DNA from 4 places in the Martinezella sp. CNPSo 3959 genome. Region 4 is predicted to be linked to each of the others. Evidence: predicted binding sites of a transcription regulator. Region 4 holds the regulator's gene; each other region holds the start of a gene.
What was found. The regulator PhoB, encoded in region 4, activates phosphate uptake and scavenging genes when phosphate is short. The targets are predictions, from matches to a motif close to TGTCATNNANCTGTCAT.
Positions count from the first base shown of each region.

Region 1: AC13RE_RS22635 (acetoacetate decarboxylase) is a predicted target of PhoB. The motif match lies at 1,881-1,897, and genes of this name have one in related genera.
Region 2: AC13RE_RS24390 (NAD-glutamate dehydrogenase) is a predicted target of PhoB. The motif match lies at 2,852-2,868, and genes of this name have one in related genera.
Region 3: AC13RE_RS01200 (esterase-like activity of phytase family protein) is a predicted target of PhoB. The motif match lies at 2,843-2,859, and genes of this name have one in related genera.

Region 1 is NZ_JBXSOV010000013.1:22,770-27,877, forward strand. Features, by position in the region: gene AC13RE_RS22630 (patatin-like phospholipase family protein) at 1-1,039, opposite strand, end outside; gene AC13RE_RS22635 (acetoacetate decarboxylase) at 1,076-1,822, opposite strand; gene AC13RE_RS22640 (3-hydroxybutyrate dehydrogenase) at 2,026-2,814, shown strand; gene ppk2 (polyphosphate kinase 2) at 2,960-3,874, shown strand; gene AC13RE_RS22650 (class I SAM-dependent methyltransferase) at 3,976-4,755, opposite strand; gene AC13RE_RS22655 (cystathionine gamma-synthase family protein) at 5,091-5,108, shown strand, end outside.
Region 2 is NZ_JBXSOV010000015.1:61,447-66,554, forward strand. Features, by position in the region: gene AC13RE_RS24390 (NAD-glutamate dehydrogenase) at 1-2,642, opposite strand, end outside; gene pdxY (pyridoxal kinase PdxY) at 2,936-3,811, shown strand; gene AC13RE_RS24400 (YggS family pyridoxal phosphate-dependent enzyme) at 3,830-4,489, opposite strand; gene leuS (leucine--tRNA ligase) at 4,689-5,108, shown strand, end outside.
Region 3 is NZ_JBXSOV010000001.1:226,726-231,833, reverse strand. Features, by position in the region: gene recG (ATP-dependent DNA helicase RecG) at 1-1,142, shown strand, start outside; gene AC13RE_RS01200 (esterase-like activity of phytase family protein) at 1,185-2,672, opposite strand; gene AC13RE_RS01195 (DUF502 domain-containing protein) at 2,911-3,609, opposite strand; gene glmS (glutamine--fructose-6-phosphate transaminase (isomerizing)) at 3,786-5,108, opposite strand, start outside.
Region 4 is NZ_JBXSOV010000004.1:27,424-32,531, forward strand. Features, by position in the region: gene pstA (phosphate ABC transporter permease PstA) at 1-1,163, shown strand, start outside; gene pstB (phosphate ABC transporter ATP-binding protein PstB) at 1,179-1,994, shown strand; gene phoU (phosphate signaling complex protein PhoU) at 2,046-2,759, shown strand; gene phoB (phosphate regulon transcriptional regulator PhoB) at 2,791-3,474, shown strand; gene AC13RE_RS12590 (GcrA family cell cycle regulator) at 3,566-4,102, opposite strand; gene AC13RE_RS12595 (aspartate aminotransferase family protein) at 4,527-5,108, shown strand, end outside.

The DNA of each region.
Region 1 (5,108 bases), on a different contig from region 4:
GCTCTCGCATCGAGGTGCCAGAGAACTCGTAATCCTTGGCGTGACCTTCGTAGTTCTTGTGCTGATAGATCAGGTGCACAATGTTGACGACACCGGCATCGGAATAATCGGCGATCAGTTCTTCCTCTTCCGCGGTCAGCTGATCCCTGGGGACACGCTTCAGCGCACCCAGAAGCTTCATCTTCAGTCCATGGATGCGCTTGAAATTATCGGTGTTCTGCCGCGTGCGGCTCGAATACATGATGTCTTTATGGCGTGAAAGGACATCTGGCATGCTGCGCGGCAGGACGCCGCGCGCGCTGAACAGATCGACCTGGAAGACGAGCGAACTGCGGTCTTCTTCCTGATCGAGCAGATATTGCAATGGCGTGTTGGAGACGATGCCGCCGTCCCAGTAATATTCGCCCTCGATGCGGATGGACGGGAGTGCCGGCGGCAGCGCGCCACTTGCCATGATGTGCTCGGGGCCGATGCGCATATTGTCGGTGTCGAAATAGACAAAGTTGCCGGTGCGGACATTCACCGCACCGACGCTGAAGCGCTTCTTGCCATCGTTCAGCACGTCGAAATCGATCAGCATTTCCAGCGTCTTCTTGAGCTCTGCCGAGTCATAGAAGCTGGTGGCACCTTCCGCACCCGGCAGCTCCAGCCAGGGATTGGGAAAGCGCGGCTTGAAGAAGCCGGGCTGGCCCATGGTCATCGTCATCCACGAGCTGGTGCGGTTGCGGATATCGCGAAAGAAATCACCTTCGGGCGTATAGGCCCAGATCTTGCGGCCGGAGATGATCTGCCAGAATTGCTCCAGACGCTGCAGCCGCCGACCAGGCTCGTTGCCGGCGATGATCGCGGCATTGACCGCGCCGATCGAGACGCCGGAAAGCCAGGTCGGCTCGCATCCCGCTTCGGCAAGCGCTTCGTAAACGCCAGCCTGATAGGCGCCGAGCGCGCCGCCCCCCTGGAAAACCAGGGCGACGCGATCATATTGAGCGGCAATTTCCGGGATAGTCGGGGCTGCGGCCTTGGTGTTTCGTTCAAGCACGATCCGTCTCCAGCATGAAATAGCAATGAGGTTTGGTTATCTGCGCTCTGCGAGATAGTCGTGAACGACTTCGCCGAGGCCGAGCGTCAGATCGGCGGTGAAATGAACTGCGGAAACCACTTCCAGCACAGGCAGCCGTGCGACGTCGGCCATGACATGCGGCCGAAGATCGAGGGCAGCCGGCGAAGTCCAGGCTTCCTTGATGGCGATATCGGTCAAGTAGTAGCGCACAAGCTCGCAGATGCGCGGGGTGGCATCGACATGCGGCACGATCTTGATCAGGAAGTTAGGTTCCGAGAGAGCGGACAGAAGCGGTCCCTGGTCGATCGGCTTGTGCTTGTAACCCATCGTTCCCGTGGCGCAAAGGACGCTGCCATAATGCAGCGTGCCGACGATGACCTCGCCCTCGTTGACGATCTTCGGGCTGGCAAGCTTCTTCGGAAAACCCCAGATCTCGCGGCCGCCGGTGATCGGCGCATCGTCATCCAGATACATGGAGTGGACATAGCCGCCCTTTTGTCCACGATAGGTCACCGGGATCACCTGTCCGGTCTCGGTATAATCGCCGAAGCCGGTGGAATCGGGCATGCGGATGAATTCGTATTTCACCAGCGGCTCGTCGATTTCGAGCGGCGCGGGCACGACGGCCTCAAGCGCCTCGCGCGAGGTGCGGTAGGTGATGATGATATATTCGCGATCGAAGAACCGATAGGGCCCCGGAGGATAGGAGGGATTGGTCAGCGGCATCGCATAGGCATGCTTGAGAATGTCTTCGACCTTCATCGTATCTTCCGTCGTTGGAGGAAATCGCCGGCACCGGAGCGAAAACTTGCACGGTTGCATGACAGTGAAGTGTCAGGGGACGAAAGCCCGCGGCTCACTGCAAATTGCACTGTTATCAAAGCGACATATCGGGCTGGCAGTGTGCGTTCACGTTGAGCATTTCCCTTACCCAACCATGTCACAAAGATTGCAGGAGTAGCATCATGGGTTCGTTGACTTCGAAGAATGCGCTGGTCACCGGTTCGACGAGCGGTATCGGGCTTGCGATCGCCCGTGCCTTTGCCGCTGAAGGTGCGAATGTGACGATCAACGGCCTTGGCGATGCCGATGCAATCGAAAAGGAACGTGCCGCAATCGAAGCCGATTTCGGTGTGAAGTGCCGCTATTCAGGCGCCAATATGATGAATGGCGAAGAAGTGACATCCATGGTGCGCGAAGCCGAGGAAGCCTTCGGCAGCCTCGATATTCTCGTCAACAATGCCGGCATCCAGTTCGTTGCCCCGATCGAGGAATTTCCCGACGACAAGTGGGAAGCGATCATCCGCATCAACCTGCTTGCAGCCTTCTATGCCATCAAGGCTGCCATCCCCGGCATGAAGGCACGCAAATGGGGCCGCATCATCAACACGTCCTCGGCGCATGCCCTTGTCGCCTCGCCTTTCAAGTCTGCCTATGTTTCGGCCAAGCACGGCATTACCGGTCTCACCAAGACGATCGCACTGGAAGCCGCCCAGAACGGCGTGACCGTCAACTCCATCGCGCCCGGCTATGTCTGGACGCCGCTCGTCGAGAAGCAGATCCCCGAGACGATGAAGGCGCGCAACATGACGGAAGAGCAGGTCAAGCATGATGTGCTGCTCGCCGCCCAGCCGACGAAGGAATTCGTGACCGTCGATGAAGTCGCAGCCATCGCCGTCTTCCTCTGCGGCGATGCCGCCAAGCAGATTACCGGCACGACGCTTTCCGTCGACGGCGGCTGGACCGCTGAGTGATGCGAACCATAGCCGGTACGTGCTTGAGCAGCGTGCCGGCTTTCTGCGGCCCCTAGAGCCGGATGTCGTCCGAAAACTGTCAACACTTTTCGGCATCACGCTCTAAGCTGCAGCATCAACATGAAAACAGAGCAGGAGGCGCACAATGACCGATGAAACCCAGGACCCACTCAGCCGCATCAAGGATGAGATCGTCGACAGCTTTGACGAAGAGCTGGAGATGCAGCTCGAAGAGGACCGGCTGGACGAGTTGGTCGCAGAGGGCCTTATCGGCGAAGGCGAAGCGGCGCTCGATCGCCGCGTCTATTTCCGCGAACTCTTTCGCCTTCAGCACGAGTTGGTGCGCCTGCAGGATTGGGTGCAGTACAAGAAGCTGAAGGTCGTCGTACTGTTCGAGGGCCGAGATTCCGCCGGCAAGGGCGGCGCCATCAAGCGTGTCACCCAGCGCCTCAATCCGCGCGTCTGCCGCGTGGTCGCACTGCCGGCTCCGACCGAGCGCGAGCGGCATCAATGGTATTTCCAGCGCTACGCCGCCCACCTGCCGACAGCAGGCGAAATGGTGCTGTTCGATCGCAGCTGGTATAACCGCGCCGGTGTCGAACGCGTCATGGGCTTCTGCTCGCCTGAGGAGCTGGAAGAGTTCTTCCGCTCCGTGCCGGATTTCGAGCGCATGCTGGTTCGCTCTGGCATCATTCTCCTGAAATACTGGTTCTCGATCACCGACGAGGAGCAGGAATTCCGCTTCAACATGCGCATTCAGGACCCACTGAAGCAGTGGAAGCTTTCGCCGATGGACCTCCAGAGCCGCGTGCATTGGGAAGAATATACCAAGGCCAAGGAAGAGATGTTGGAGCGCACCCATATTCCGGAAGCGCCGTGGTGGGTCGTCCATGCCGTCGACAAGAAGAAAGCTCGCCTCAACTGCATCGCCCATCTTCTGGGCCAGATCCCCTACGAAAGCGTACCGAAGCCGGAAATCGTGCTGCCGGAGCGCATGCGCAATGCAGACTATCACCGTACGCCGGTGCCGCCGGAAATGTACGTGCCGGAAATCTACTGATCAAGACCGATGAGGGGTCCGCCTCTGGCGGCCCCTCTGAAGAATTACTTGAAAACGAAATCGCTCTCATTCCACCGCCGGCAAGCCTGACCGGCTCAAGGTCAGGCTGGGCGATAGGCCCATTCGGATATGGCGCCCAAGCCCAGCCGCCGCAAGAGCTCATAAGCAACCCTCCGGTTGATGGGATCGTGCAGCCTGAGGACTTTCGAGCCAAGAAAATCCATCTCCGCATGCTCAAACGGCAGGAGATGTCGTGCCCTGCCAAGCGCGGCCCGATAGAACTCATGAAAATCCCGCCGGCAGACGTAGGTCTTATACTTCGTCATGCAGAAGGCGGCAAAGGTATCGCTGTTCCTGCGCAGAAAATCGGAGACGCCGACCGTCACCTCCGGCCAGGCCGGATTGAAGGTGTCGTCGAAGGCGATGATGCCGTGATCGGCCAGTACGCTCTTCGCCAACCGGCTGTCGGCAACGATATGGCGAAGCAAATGTCCACCATCGATGCTGAAAAAACGAACCTGCCCAACCCTATCGATGATAGCCTGCGGATCGAGCCCGGTACTATCGCCTGTTATAACGAGGTCCTCATCAACGGGAATGCCCAGTGATCTTCCGTTGTCGAGAAAGCGTTGATATTGCGCCCCATCCGCTTCTATGTCGAAAAGATCGATCGCAAGCACATTGTCGTCGGGTGCACTGATCTTGCGAAGCAAAAAATAGGACCGCCCGTAATAAACCCCGATTTCGGCAAGGCCGCCGTAAAGTTTCTCCTGTCTTTGCTTTTCGATCAACGACAGGAAGACAAGCGCATCCGGTGGGTCGATGTAGCCATCGATTTTCTGAAGATCGCGAAATACAAATTTTCGAACGCCCGATTTCAAATGTAAACCTCATTGGTTTTCTTCATGCATTTCGCCTCCGAGCTGCTCATCGGTTAGGACCGGTCGATCAAGAAACGCCCCATTTCTGCGGGACCGCGACAGCGAAGCCGGAAGCTCTCGAAAATTGGGGTGGTACGGCGTCAAGGCGAGCGCCACTCACGGATATAGCGACCTTTCTGTCGTATTCCGGATAGTCATGCGCTGGTTGGATAGTTCCGACCCATATCAGGTTCAGAGCCAAAGCAGCATCGTAGATGATGACGAATAGCGAGCTGGCGCTCTAAGTGATGTATAATGTGAGTCTAAAATTCACATCATCGGCCGAGGAGACCGTCATGACTGCGCCGCATCCG
Region 2 (5,108 bases), on a different contig from region 4:
GGGATGATATCGGCGCCGGAAATGTTGTCGGTGATCGACAGCAGCGTGCGGATATAGGTCTTGTAGGCTTCGCGGCCGGCGTTGAATATCTCGTCGCGGCTGCCGCCGACTGGAAGCTTCTTCGGATAGAAGCCGCCCTTGGCGCCGACGGGCACGATAACGGCGTTCTTGACCTGCTGTGCCTTCACGAGACCCAGCACTTCGGTGCGATAGTCTTCAGCACGGTCAGACCAGCGCAGGCCGCCGCGCGCCACCTTGCCGAAGCGCAGGTGCACACCTTCCACCTCGACGCCATAGACGAAGATTTCACGGAAGGGCCGGGGTTCGGGCAGGCCATCGAGCAGCTTCGGATCGAGCTTGAAGGCAAGCATGGCCTTCGGCGTGCCGTCGGCATTTTTCTGGAAGTAATTGGTGCGCAGCGTTGCATCGATGGCGTTGACGTAGCGGCGCAGGATGCGGTCGTCATCGAGGCTTGGAACGTCGGCAAGCTTGGTTTCGATCGCAGCATGCAGTTCCGGGAGCTTCTTCGTGCGGCTCTTGTCGCTGAGCTTCGGATCGAGCGTGTCGTGAAACAGGCGGAAGAGGGAGGCGGCAATCCCGGGATATTTATCCAGGGTAGAGGCGATATAATCCTGCGAATAGGCAATACCGGCCTGGCGCAGATAGCGAGAATAGGCGCGCAACACATTGGTTTCACGGGCTGAGAGATCGGCGGAGACGATCAGCCGGTTGAAAGCGTCATTGTCGATCGTGCCGCCGAAGGCAGCGAGGAAGGCTTCTTCAAGAGCGGCGCCGTGGCGAGCGAGATCGATCGTCAGGCCGCTGCGGGTTTCGAGCTCCATGTCGTGGAGGACGACATGGCCGGTCGAGCCGTCTTTAGCCGTAACATAGATATCGAAGGTGCGCTCGCTGATAACGTTGAAACCGAGATTTTCGAGCAGCGGCACGCGGCGCGACAGCGCCAGGTTGCCATCGCCGTGGAATATCTTCAGCGAGAGAATATCACCCGCTTCATCCTTGCGGATATAGAAGCCGATACGGATCGGCTCGGTGCCGGCCGTGGCAATGATATCAGGCAGGTCGGCAAAGGCATCTTCCGGCGAGAAGGCTTCCTGGAAGGCCTGGCTGACGGAAATGCTTGGCGCCTTTGGACCCGCCAGCATGGCAAAGCGTTCGTCCCAGCGGGCCGTTATGGCGCGGATCGCTTCTTCGAGCTTGGCTTGCGGAACATGCGGCGTCTTTCCCGCGCTGCGGCCAATAATGAAATGAACGCGCGCCACTCCGCCTTCCGGGAAGGCGGGGTAATAGGCGGAGACGCGGCCGTCATAGATGGTCTTCAGATAATTGCCGATCTTTTCACGAACGACGGAATCATACTCCTCGCGCGGGACATAGACGATGACCGAGACAAAGCGGTCGAAATGGTCGATACGCGGCAATACGCGTACGCGCGGCCGATCGGTGAGGTCGTTGATCTGCTCGGCGAAGCTTGCCAGCAGCGTCGTGTCGATCTGGAAGAGATCGTCACGGGGATAGGATTCCAGCGTGTTTTCGAGCGTGCGACCCGAGTGGCTCGTCGGGTCGAAGCCGAAGTGATCCTTGACCTTCTGCACCTTCGAACGCAGCAACGGCACTTCGGTGGCGGCGCTCGTATAGGCCGTCGATGTGAAGAGGCCGACGATGCGCAGTTCGCCGGTCACGTTGCCATCAGCATCGAAACGCTTGACGCCGACATAATCCATATAGGCACGGCGGTGGACGATCGACTTGACGTTGGCCTTGGTGACGATCAGGAAATCCGGGCCGTCGAGGAAGGCGAGGATTTCCGGCGTCGTGGTGACGGCGTCCTTGCCCTGCCGGAGAACGCGAACATCCGGATTGGAGAGAATGCCGAGGCCGGTGCCGCGATCCCGCTCGACCTTGGCGTTGGCGCCCTTGCCGGAATAGACATATTCGCGCATGCCGAGGAAGGTGAAATTGCCGTCGCGTAGCCAGGCAAGGAAGGCAAGCGCCTCATCGCGGTCATTCTTGCGGCGGCCGGCAGCCTCATAGGTCGATAGTTCCGATATCACGGTATCGAGGCGCGACAACATCGGCTTCCAATCGGAAACGGCAAGATGCGTCTGATCGAGCACGGTCTGGATCCGCTTGGTCAGATCGGTCGCCTGCGCTGTCGTCAGGGGCGAGAGATGAAGCTGGATATGGCTAACCCGATGGGCCGGATCGCTCGGGCGATCGGCGGAATAAAGATCCGGCTGCTTGCCCTTCTCGATGACCAGGATCGGATGCACCGCCATATAGAGATCGCGATAGCTGCTGGTCACTTCGCCCATGATCGATTCATAAAGGAAGGGCATATTGTGGTCGGTGATCGAAAGGATCGAGACGGCAACGCCATCGGGTTCGATACCGCCGACCTGCTCGATGCTGACGCGAGGGGACGTGGCGCTCCAGGCTGCGAGCTCCTTGGCCGCATGCGCCGCGGCAAGTGCCAGCATCTCCGGGCTGTAAAGCTCCATGTCGTCATTGCTCGCCCGACCAAACAGGATTTCGGGATCGAGATGTGCCTCGCCTGTCGCCGCCGCAATCTTGCGTGCCGCCTCGATCTGTTTTTCCCGTTTCGGATTAGTCTTGGGCGCCATGAAATCCCTCCCGATTTTCGAATTCTGACGACAGTAGCAGAAGGTTTAGCGAAAAAACTGGCAAAAAGAATGCGAATTTGGTTCGTTTCGGACTGATTTTGGTCGGTTTTTTCAAAAAACTTGCCGAAAGCGGCGATATTGATGAAAAACAGGCTTAATTGGCGAGAAATTGGCGGAATCGACTCGTCAACAGAGGTTTTCATGACTCTGTGAAGGGCGGTTGACAGAGTGCCGCGAAAGGGATCATCAACTTGCGCAATTGCAGTTTGAAGCCCTGAACTGAAAGCACAATCATGTCGCAAGTGTCGGCCGGCGCCGTTATCGTCATTTCCAGTCATGTCGTTCGAGGGTCCGTCGGCAATCGCGCCGCAGTCTTTGCGCTGGAAACACTCGGCCATCCGGTCTGGGCGCTGCCGACCATCGTTCTGCCATGGCACCCCGGCCATGGCCGCTCGACGCGCCTGACCTTCAACGAAGCCGATTTCGACCATGCGATTGACGATCTTATCGCCGCACCCTGGCTTTCCGAGGTCAAGGCGGTGCTATCGGGCTACTTCGGCAACGCCGCCCAGGCGCATGCCGTCGCCCGGCTGGTGAAGGCTCTGCGGGAGAAAAACCCGGATATCCTCTATGCCTGCGATCCCGTCATCGGCGATGCCGGCGGGCTCTATGTGCCGCAGGCGACAGCGGAAGCGATCCGCGACCACCTGATCCCGCTGGCGTCGCTCGCAACGCCGAACCGCTATGAGCTTGCCTGGCTGGCGGGAGCGCCGCTCGAGGATAACACCGCCATCATGGAGGCGGCGCTCGCGCTTGGACCGTCGCGCATGCTGGTGACGTCCGCCGTTCCGATGATGGCCGGTGGTATCGGGAACCTCTATCTCAGCGGCCGAAACGCGCTGCTTGCCGAGCATCGCAGCATCGAAGGCGCACCGAATGGGCTCGGCGATCTCCTGTCTGCCGTCTTCCTGTCGCGCCTGCTTTCGGGGATGGATGAGGAGCGGGCATTGCAGCTGACGACGGCCAGTGTCTTCGAGGTGCTGGCACGAGCCGTCAAGCGCGGCAGCAACGAGCTGACACTGGCTGTCGATTCCGCAAGCCTGTCGACACCGATGGCGATGGTGCAGCTACGCCGCCTCGTCCATCCTGCACAACGCAGGAAAAAGTAGCGGCCAGAGCTTTTTAGCCTATCGCGCGCCGAAAATCGCCGAGCCGACGCGAACACTGGTCGCGCCGAAGGCAACTGCAATTTCGTAATCGCTCGACATGCCCATGGAGAGCTTTTCGACGCCGGCCTGCTTGGCGAGCTTTGCAAGTAGAGCAAAATGCGGCCCCGGATTTTCGTCGGCGGGCGGGATGCACATCAAGCCCTCGATGGAAAGCCCGAGCTCCTTGCGGCAGAGATCGACGAAACTAGCCGTATCGTCGGGCGCGATACCAGCCTTTTGCGGCTCTAACCCGGTATTGACCTGCACGTAGAGCCGAATGGCCTTGCCCTGCCGCTTGATTTCATCGGCAATGGCCCGCGCGATCTTTTCCCGGTCAATGGTTTCAATCACGTCGAACAGCGCCACGGCGTCTGCGGCCTTGTTCGATTGCAGCGGCCCGATTAGATGCAGCTCAATCCCGGGCGTTTCGGTCTTCAGCTCCGGCCACTTGCCCTGGCTCTCCTGCACACGGTTTTCGCCAAACACCCGCTGGCCGGCCGAAATTGCCGGGCGGATTTGATCGGCATCGAAGGTCTTGGAAACGGCAACGAGCTGCACAGAGCCGACAGCTCGGCCGGCCTGACGCTCGGCAGCCGCGATATGGGAACGGACTTCGTCCAAGCGCTCTTGAAGTTCCATCTTCTCGCCTCGATATTTGGCTTGCTTCTCAAACTTTGCAGTAATGAGGCTCGCGGGCTTTGCCAAGGGCGAATGCGTCCGAATCCGGCTTTGCATTGCAAGATAAGGCACTTGCTGCGGCTGCTAAACTTGACGCTTGGGTGGTTTCGTGGTGAAGGTCACGCCTTACTCCCCATGATTTTCCGGAATACAAGAACAGATGACTAGCGAACGTTATAATCCGCGCGATGCCGAGCCCCGCTGGCAGGAAAAATGGAACGAAGAGAAGGTCTTCGTGACAGACAATGCCGATCCGCGTGAGAAATATTACGTCCTAGAGATGTTTCCCTATCCATCGGGCCGCATCCATATGGGCCATGTGCGTAACTACGCCATGGGCGATGTCGTTGCCCGCTACAAGCGTGCCCGCGGCTATAATGTGCTGCATCCGATGGGCTGGGACGCCTTCGGCATGCCGGCGGAAAACGCCGCACGCGACAATAAAGTGCATCCGAAGGAATGGACCTACCAGAACATCGCCTCCATGCGCACCCAGCTGAAGGCCATGGGGCTGTCGCTCGACTGGAGCCGCGAGTTCGCGACCTGCGACGTCGATTATTATCACCGCCAGCAGATGCTC
Region 3 (5,108 bases), on a different contig from region 4:
GCGGCCAGGCCGTGCTGATGGCTCCGACCGAAATCCTTGCTCGACAACACTTCGCCACGATTTCAAAATTCGCAGCAAGTGCAAACCTTTCTGTCGAAGTTCTCACAGGCCGCACGAAGGGCCGGGAACGCGACGCGATCCTGGAGCGCATTGCTTCCGGCGAGGCGCAGATCATCATCGGCACGCATGCTTTGTTTCAGGATAGCGTCGCCTATGCCAATCTGATGCTGGCTGTGGTCGACGAGCAGCACCGCTTCGGCGTCCACCAGCGCCTGCGCCTGACCGCAAAGGGTATCTCTCCCCACATGCTCGTCATGACCGCAACGCCGATCCCACGGACGCTAGTGCTGGCCGCCTTTGGCGACATGGATGTTTCCAAGCTCACTGAGAAGCCGGCGGGCCGAAAGCCGATCCAGACGATCACCATTCCGAATGAACGAACCGGCGACATCGTCGCGCGCCTAAGGAGTGCGCTAGCGGAAGGCAAAAAAGCCTATTGGATATGCCCACTTGTGGAGGAATCCGAAGAATCAGATTTAATGTCGGTGGAGGAGCGGCATGAGACGCTGACCAAGGCGCTCGGCCCCGGCATCGGCTTAATCCATGGCCGCATGAGCGGCCCCGAAAAAGATGCCGTGATGATGGCGTTCAAGAATGGCGAGATCCGTCTGTTGGTGGCTACGACGGTCGTCGAAGTGGGCGTCGACGTGCCGGATGCGACGATCATGGTCATCGAACACGCTGAACGTTTCGGCCTGGCGCAGCTTCACCAGTTGCGCGGGCGCGTCGGTCGCGGCGACGAAGCCTCGACCTGCATCCTGCTCTACAAAGGCCCGCTCGGCGAAACCGGGCATGCCCGGCTGTCGATCATGCGAGAGACCGAAGATGGCTTCCGCATTGCCGAGGAGGACTTGAAGCTGCGCGGCGAAGGTGAGCTTCTGGGGACACGCCAGTCCGGCACACCGGGCTTCCGTATCGCCAGCCTCGAGGCTCATGCCGATCTTCTCGAGATCGCTCGCAAGGATGCCGCCTATCTCATCGAGCGCGATCCGGAACTGACCAGTGAGCGTGGCAGTGCGGTACGCACCCTGCTCTATCTCTTCCGCCGCGATGAGGCGATCCGCTTCCTGCGAGCTGGGTAGGCGGATGGACGCGTTAGCCGCATCCATCCGCGTTTCATCAGATCACTTGGCGGCAAGGCCCGGAATGGTAACCTGGAATACCTGGAACATGGTATCGACATCGGCGCCGCTATCATCCTTGTAAGCAGCGCCGACCTGGAAACCATCCTGGGTGATGAAGTCGTTGTCGTTGGCGACAAACAGGAAGTAATCGTCCGGCAGCTTCGGATCCTGAACGCTGACGATCGACATGGCCTCCCACTTTTCCGAGAGGTTGTTGCGGTCGTTCGGTGCGCCGTTATGCAAACCAAAGCGCGCTAGATCGGCGCTGTCGTTGATATCGATGAAATTGCTGACCGCCGCAGGCTTTACCGAAGGATCAAGAACGCCCTTCGGCGCGACCGCTGCATCGCCGTCGAACTTGCCGCCGGCAATATCGGTGGCAGCGGAAACATCGACAGCCACAACGCTGCGATAGAGCGACTTATCGCCCTTCTGGCCGTAGCCATTGTTGCTATCGCGCGCCAGCATCAGGAAGCTTGTCGGTGAGAGCGCCACGATTTCGCTTTGGGCGGCGACAGCCGTCTTGCCCTTGTCATTGGTGAAGACCGGCAGAGGCACAACATATTCGTGCACCAGCTTCAGATTTGCAGGGTCGGCGGCATCATAAACCAGCGCGCGGGTATTCTGGCGCGTGGAGCTGGAATCGCCGCCATCCTGGCGGGTTGCGGACTGGAGCACCACGATCAGGAACTTGCCGTCCGGGGTCAGAGACATGCCCTCGAAGCCCTGATTATTTTGGCGTCCGCTGGTCGGATCCTTCGGATCGGGCGCGGCTTCGCCCGGGCCTGGATTGTTCGAGGAGAAATTCACTGCGCCGTGGCGGATCGGCAGAAACGCGGCCGGCGGTGCCGTAGCCGAGATCATCAGCCCATCCGCCGAGAAACGGTAGATATAGGGACCGTATTCATCGCTGATGAACATCGAACCATCGGGCAGTCGGGCAATGGCTTCGTTATCGAGCGAGATCTTGCCGTTCGGTGCTTGCGGCAAAAGCGGCATGCCGCCTTCCGCCTGGCGAACGCTGTTGGCTGGATCAAGGCCAGTGGTTTCGTTGCCTTTGTTGTCTTTCAACAGCAGCGTATCCACGAGCTTGGCTTCGACGCCCGACTGTTCCTGGCCGGCTGGAGGTGTTGCACCGGGGGCAACCGGCGTCAGCTTGATATCGATGGTGTTGAGACGCCCGCGGTAATCCGTGGTTCCGGCGACATTATAGCCGCGGTCCGGCAGCAGCCATAGCGAGCCGTTGTAGGTGCCATCGGCATTGCGAACCCAGCTCTTGGTATCGATCGACATGCCCGAACCGGAACCGAAGGTCTCGCCGAACTTATCGCGCAGATTGGCCGGGATGCGGCCGACCGCGACGCGGCCCTTGTTGACGAGCGTCACGCCTTCGACCGTCACGGAATTATCCGCCAGCGCCGGCATCGGAGCCGTGAAAACAAATGTGGCAAGCGCCGCCGACAGCAGCGGCAAGCTCTTCGAACGCATATAGCTCAAGACAATATCCTCCTGATGAAAACATTTGCGGAGACAATGGCATTTATCTCCGGCGCGTTTTCGGACCGCGCTAAGAACTGCAGTCCGGCGCCGGTGCCCCGAACATTCGATGCTGAGATACATGCGATTATCTGCCCCGACTGACGATCTAAGGCGTCAATATGATAGAGGCATGACAATTCGCGCAAAACGCGAAGCTATTGATCCAACCATTGGAAGATGAGCAATTCTAGCTCAAGGAGTCCATCGGAATCGGCTGCTGCAGTTTCTTGGCTGCGACTAGTTCCTTGTATTCCGGCGACACAAGGCCGCCTGAGATCAGCAGCTTAGCGCCATCTTCAGGGCTCATATCGAGCACCGTGATCTTTTCGCGCGGAACGAAGACAAGGAAGCCGGCCGTCGGCACCGGCGTCGGCGGCAGGAAAACCGCCACCATGTCCTGACCCATGGCATTGAATTTCGAAGCGATCTCGCCCTTGGCATCCGTCGATATGAAGACCATAGACCAGAGGCCGGGGCTTGGATATTCGATCAGCCCCACCTTCTTGAAGGATGTGCCCTGCTCCTTCAGCACTGTCTCGAAGATCTGCTTGACGCTCTTGTAAATGGTTCGCACCAGCGGCACGCGATTGACGATCGACTCACCGAAACGGACGATGCTCTGACCGATCAGGTTCTTGGCCAGAAAGCCGACAATCGTGATGAAGATCATCGCAATCACCAGGCCCGTACCGGGCACAGCGAAGTTCAGATAGCTCTCGGGATCGTAGCGCGCGGGAATATAGGGGCGAACCCAGCTATCGGCCCAATGGACGACGGACCAAGTCAGCCATAGTGTAATGGCGATCGGGGCACAGATAATCAGGCCGGCCAGGAAATTGTTTCTGATCCGCGTCGTCACGGACATTTTGATGAGTTTTTCAGTCATTCGCCGCTCGAAAACTCCGTCCCGTCGCTACCGCTTCCCGGCAAACCCTCCCCACCATCTCCGTGGGCGAATCGTGCCAGAAATTGGCGCGGCATACAACCCGGCAGCCGCGTCTGTGAGCCGAACAAGCGATCGACTCACGAGGACGTGACGGCGAATGCGCGGCGGAAGGAATCTTATTCCACGGTGACCGACTTGGCGAGATTGCGGGGCTGATCGACATCCGTGCCCATGAACACGGCCGTATGATAGGCAAGCAATTGAATCGGCAGCGAAAAGATGATCGGCGCGATGATCTCGTCCACGATGGGCAAGGTAATGGTCGCCATGGTCGGCAATGTCGATGCGGCCGCGCCAATTTCATCCGTGATGAAGATGATTCGACCGCCACGAGCCGCAACTTCCTGCATGTTGGAAACGGTCTTATCGAAGAAGCGGTCATGCGGAGCGATGACGATAACGGGCATGTTCTCGTCGATCAGCGCAATCGGCCCATGCTTCAATTCGCCGGCCGCATAGCCCTCTGCGTGGATGTAGGAAATCTCCTTGAGCTTCAGCGCGCCTTCCATGGCAAGCGGGAAGCTGGTGCCGCGGCCGAGATAGAGCACATCCTTGAACTTTGAGATCTCGCGCGACAGGCTTTCCATCTGCGGCTGGATGATATTCAGAACATTCGCCATGATACGCGGCATCTCGACGAGATGGCGCACCATTTCCTGTTCATTTTCGGCGCTGATGGTACCTCGAGCGACGCCTGCTCCAATCGCCAGCGAGGCGAGAACGGCAAGCTGGCAGGTGAAAGCCTTCGTCGAGGCGACACCGATTTCCGGGCCGGCTAGGATCGGAAACACGGCATCGGATTCGCGCGCGATGGTCGATTCCCTCACATTGACGACAGCACCGATTTTCAGGCCGTTATCCCGGCAATAGCGCAGCGAAGCCAAGGTATCCGCGGTCTCGCCGGACTGCGAGATAAACAGGGCCGCCTGCGACGGCGACAGTGGCATTTCGCGATAGCGGAACTCGGAGGCAACATCGATTTCGACCGGCAGCCGCGCATAGCGCTCGAACCAATATTTACCCACCAAGCCGGCGAGATAGGCGGTGCCGCAGGCTGATATCGCAAGACCGGAAACCCCGCCGAAATCGATGGCCGAGACATCCGGGCGCACGCGATAGCTGGCGAAATCGACATAGTGACTGAGCGCGTGGGAAATGACTTCCGGCTGCTCGTAGATTTCCTTTTCCATGAAGTGACGGTGATTGCCCTTGTCCACCACATAGGCCGTCGCCTGTGAGATCTGCCGCGGTCGGCTCACTTCCGCGCCGCTGAAATCGAGAATGGTCGCGCCGGCATGGGTGACGATGGCGCAGTCGCCGTCGACGAGATAGCTGATCTCATTGGTGAAGGGCGCAAGGGCTATCGCATCCGAACCGAGGAACATTTCGCCCTTGCCGTAACCGACGGCAAGCGGCGGACCGGAACGCGCCGCAATCAG
Region 4 (5,108 bases):
CGACCGTGGTCCGCACCGGCTACACGGCTTTTGTTCAGACATCGATCACCTTGCCGATCGAATTCACCGAGAAGGTGATCGACCCTGCAGCCAAGCGCGCCAGCGATCCGAAGGTTCTGATCGCTGCCAACTACCCGGTACTGGTGCGCGATGCACTGGTGAAGGCGCTTGGTATCGATCCGGCCAATCGCGCTCTCGTTCGCGAGGCAACGGCGATGGTGTCGGACAGTGCCAGGATCGCGCTGCGCGATAGGGTCGTCGCCAATCCCTCGATCATAGGGACGACGCAGAACGTCACCTTCCTTGCCAGCTCCAATATCGATTCAGCCAACAAGGGCCAGATCGATCTGACGGTCGATGAGAAGGATCGCAAGATATCCGACCGCCAGGTCGCCTGGATGAAGCAACTCAGCGAAAGCGGTGCGCTTTACAAGGCCTTCAACAGCGGTCTCTTCCTGTCGGGCAACTCGAGCCGACCCGAAGCCGCCGGGCTCGGCGTCGCTCTGATCGGCTCGTTCTACCTGATGCTGACCGTTCTCGTGCTTGCCTTGCCGGTCGGCGTCGCCGCCTCGATCTATCTGGAGGAGTTCGCACCGAAGAACCGGCTGACGGACCTGATCGAGGTCAACATCAACAATCTCGCGGCCGTCCCATCGATCGTCTACGGCCTGCTGGGTCTCTCGGTCTTCATCAACATGATGGGACTGCCACGCTCTGCCTCGCTGGTCGGCGGTCTCGTGCTGAGCCTGATGACGCTGCCGATGATCATTATCGCCACACGCTCGGCGCTGCGGGCCGTACCGCCGTCGATCCGCAGCGCGGCGCTCGGTCTTGGTGCATCGCGCATGCAGATGGTCTTCCATCACGTGTTGCCGCTTGCGATGCCGGGCATTCTGACGGGCACGATCCTCGGGCTTGCGCACGCGCTTGGCGAGACTGCGCCGCTGCTTCTGATCGGCATGGTCGCTTTCGTCGCCAACTATCCGGCATCGCCGCTCGAACCTTCGACGGCGCTGCCGGTGCAGATCTACATGTGGGCGAGCGAAGCCGAGCGGGCCTTTGTCGAAAGGACGTCGGGTGCCATCATCGTGCTTCTCTTCTTCCTCGTCGCGATGAACATCGGCGCCATCCTGCTGCGCCGCCGCTTTGAGCGGCGCTGGTAAGGGAGGGCGCACGAAATGAACATGATGACGGAAGCCGCCAGCGAAAAAGCATTGTCCAGGAAGATGATGACGATCCCCTACAAGATGATCGGCCAGGACGTTTCTGTGTTCTACGGCGACAAGCGGGCGCTCTTTGACGTCAATTTGAAGATCCGCGCGAATACGGTTACGGCTTTGATCGGCCCTTCCGGTTGCGGCAAGTCCACCTTCCTGCGCTGCCTCAATCGCATGAACGATACGATCGAGACCTGCCGCGTCACCGGCAAGATCACGCTCGACGATCAGGATGTCTACGACGACAGCATCGACGTGGTGGAGTTGCGCGCCCGCGTCGGCATGGTCTTCCAGAAGCCCAACCCGTTTCCGAAGTCCATCTATGAGAACGTCGCCTACGGCCCGCGCATCCATGGCCTGCATCGCTCAAAGGCCGATCTCGAGCATATCGTCGAGCGCAGTCTTCAGAAGGCCGGTCTCTGGGGCGAGGTGAAGGATCGGCTCCATGATGCCGGCACGAGCCTGTCCGGCGGTCAGCAGCAGCGTCTGTGCATCGCCCGCGCCGTCGCGGTCAGTCCGGAAGTCATCCTGATGGACGAGCCATGCTCGGCGCTCGACCCCATCGCAACCGCCAAGGTTGAGGATCTCATCCACGAACTGCGGGAGAATTTCACCATCGTCATCGTGACGCACTCCATGCAGCAGGCAGCCCGCGTCTCGCAGCGTACCGCAATGTTCCATCTCGGCCACCTGGTCGAGGAGAACGACACCGATAAGATGTTCACCAATCCCGACGATTTCCGCACGCAGGATTACATCATGGGCCGTTTTGGTTGATGATGTCAGGCGCGCGGCTCATTTCACACAGTTCACCTTGAGGATAGAAAAATGGTCTCCACTCACATTCTCTCTGCCTATGACGAAGACCTGAAGTTCCTGACGCGCCGCATTGCTGAAATGGGCGGCCTGGCAGAGCAGATGGTTAGCGACAGCGTACGCGCGCTGGTCAACAGCGACACTGCCCTGGCCCAGAAGGTCATCTCCGACGACGTCGTTCTCGATCATGCCGAGCGCGAAGTCGGCGACAAGGCGATCGTCACCATCGCCCGCCGTCAGCCGATGGCGGCTGACCTGCGTGAAATCATGGGCTCGATCCGCATCGCCTCCGATCTGGAGCGCGTCGGCGATCTCGGCAAGAACACCGCAAAGCGCGTCATCGCCGTCCAGGGCACCGGTGTCCCGCGCCGTCTCGCTCGCGGCATCGAGCATCTCTCCGAACTGGCGCTGAGCCAGCTCAAGGAAGTTCTGGATGTCTACGCGACCCGCTCGCCGGACAAGGCCGTGTCGATCCGCGAACGCGACGAGGAAATCGACGCCATGTACACCTCGCTCTTTCGCGAGATGCTGACCTACATGATGGAAGATCCGCGCAACATCACCACCTGCACGCATCTTCTTTTCTGCGCCAAGAACATCGAGCGCATCGGCGATCATGCCACCAACATCGCCGAGACGATCTATTACATGGCGACGGGCGCGCAGCCGGAAGGCGAGCGCCCGAAGGACGATACCGCCAATACCGTCGGCGCAGTGACGGAATAATCCGAAAGCGAAGAAAGGAGACCATAGGCGCATGGTTCCGAGAGTTGCTGTTGTAGAAGACGAGGAAGCGCTCAGCGTTCTGCTGCGCTACAATCTTGAGGCCGAAGGCTTCGAGGTAGACACGATCCTCAGAGGCGATGAGGCCGAGCTGCGTCTCCAGGAGCGCATCCCCGATCTCCTGATCCTCGACTGGATGCTCCCCGGCGTGTCCGGCATCGAGCTCTGCCGCCGGCTGCGTATGCGGCCGGAGACGGAGCGTCTGCCGATCATCATGCTGACGGCGCGCGGCGAGGAAAGCGAGCGCGTGCGCGGGCTTTCGACCGGCGCGGACGATTATGTCGTCAAGCCGTTCTCGACGCCGGAGCTGATGGCCCGCGTCAAGGCGATGCTGCGGCGTGCCCGCCCGGAGGTTCTCTCCACGGTGCTGCGCTGCGGCGATATCGAGCTGGATCGCGAAACCCATCGCGTCCACCGCAAGAGCCGCGAAGTGCGGCTGGGGCCCACGGAATTCCGCCTGCTGGAGTTCCTGATGTCCTCGCCGGGCCGCGTCTTCTCGCGTTCGCAGCTGCTGGACGGCGTATGGGGTCACGATATCTACGTCGACGAACGCACGGTCGACGTCCATGTCGGCCGCCTGCGCAAGGCGCTCAATTTCTCCAATATGCAGGATGTCATCCGCACCGTTCGCGGCGCGGGCTACTCCATGGAGGCCTGATCGGGTATCCCCGATCAGGCATTCAACATAGCGGCGGAAACAGAAAACAGGCCCCAAGGGCCCGTTTCTTTTATCTCATCGATGGCGCGTCTCAGCCGCGTGGTTGCGCTGGCCGACGGCGTTCATGCACCGGCTGGTAGGCCAGGCGCTGATGGTAGGTGCAGTAAGGCGATGAATCTGGGCTTTCGTTGCCGCAGAAATGGAAATCGTCCTTCAGCGGATCGCCGACCGGCCACTTGCAGGTGCGCTCCGTCAGTTCCGTCAGGCCGAGGCGGCGGGAGATCGGAACGACGACGTTCGATGCCGGGCGATACTGGATTTCATTGACGGAATCGATCTCGATCTCTTCCTTCAGCATGGTTGCGCCCTGCTGGCGGGCAACCACCGTGCGGGTAGCAACGCGCGATCCGTAGGTCGCAGCGCGAGGTGCCGCTGCGCTTCGCTTCGGCGTGCGCGCTGCGGTTGTCGTGCCGCCCGCCTTCGCTCGGCCGGGGAGGTTCAGGCGATGTACCTTGCCGATAACGGCATTACGGCTCACGCCACCGAGCTGCGCAGCGATCTGGCTGGCGCTCAATCCTTCGGACCATAGCTTTTTCAGCTTCTCGACGCGTTCGTCTGTCCAATTCATGCCCTGTCTCCGCTGTCGCGTTTCCGATGGCAGAATCCCTCACCATTGCCTCGCATGGTATCGAGGCGCGAAACGCTCTAAAATTGTGGTGACTAGTTCCGCCGCATGCAGTCTAGCAATTGGTTTTTAACCTAGTGTGAGGCTGACTCCGTGACAAGAGTCGCGGGAATCTTGAGGAATCGATTTCGAGGTTTTCCCCAACTTGCTGTCCGGGCGTGGCATTTCTGCCATAGGCGCCGCCCGATGCATCTCTTTTGCCGGCAAGCGTTTTCTCGCACCTGCTAAAACGGCAGTTTTGTTGACATCGCGGTGCAAAACATCAATAGTGCCCAAGCCGCCGCAAGGCGGCATTTTTGATTTTTTCGGACCCGTTTCATCAAATGGAAGCGATCGGTCCTTAAAGTTGTGATCAGGAGATATGGCCATGGCCGAGACCACGCCGCTTTACGACACCTACTTGCGCGCTCCGCTGCGGTTCGAGCGAGGCGAGGGCGTCTGGCTGGTCACTGAGAATGGCGAACGCTACCTCGATTTCGCAGCCGGCGTCGCGGTCAATTCGCTCGGTCATGCTCATCCCCATCTTGTCGCCGAGCTGAAGGCGCAGGCCGACAAGGTCTGGCACCTGTCCAACCTCTATGAGGTGCCCGGCCAGGAGAAGCTGTCGAAGCGGCTGACGGAGGTGACCTTCGCCGACAAGGTGTTCTTCACCAATTCGGGCGCGGAGGCGCTGGAGTGCGCCATCAAGACTGCGCGGCGCTATCAGTTCGCCAAGGGGCATCCCGAGAAGTTCCATATCATCACCTTCGAAGGCGCCTTCCACGGCCGCACCATCGCAACGATCGCCGCCGGTGGCCAGGAGAAGTATATCGAAGGCTTCGGCCCGAAGGCACCGGGCTTCGACCAGGTGGAGTTCGGCGATCTCGATGCCGTGCGCGCCGCCATCACGGATGCGACGGCTGCGATCCTGATCGAGCCGGTTCAGGGCGAGGGCGGCATCCGCCCGGCG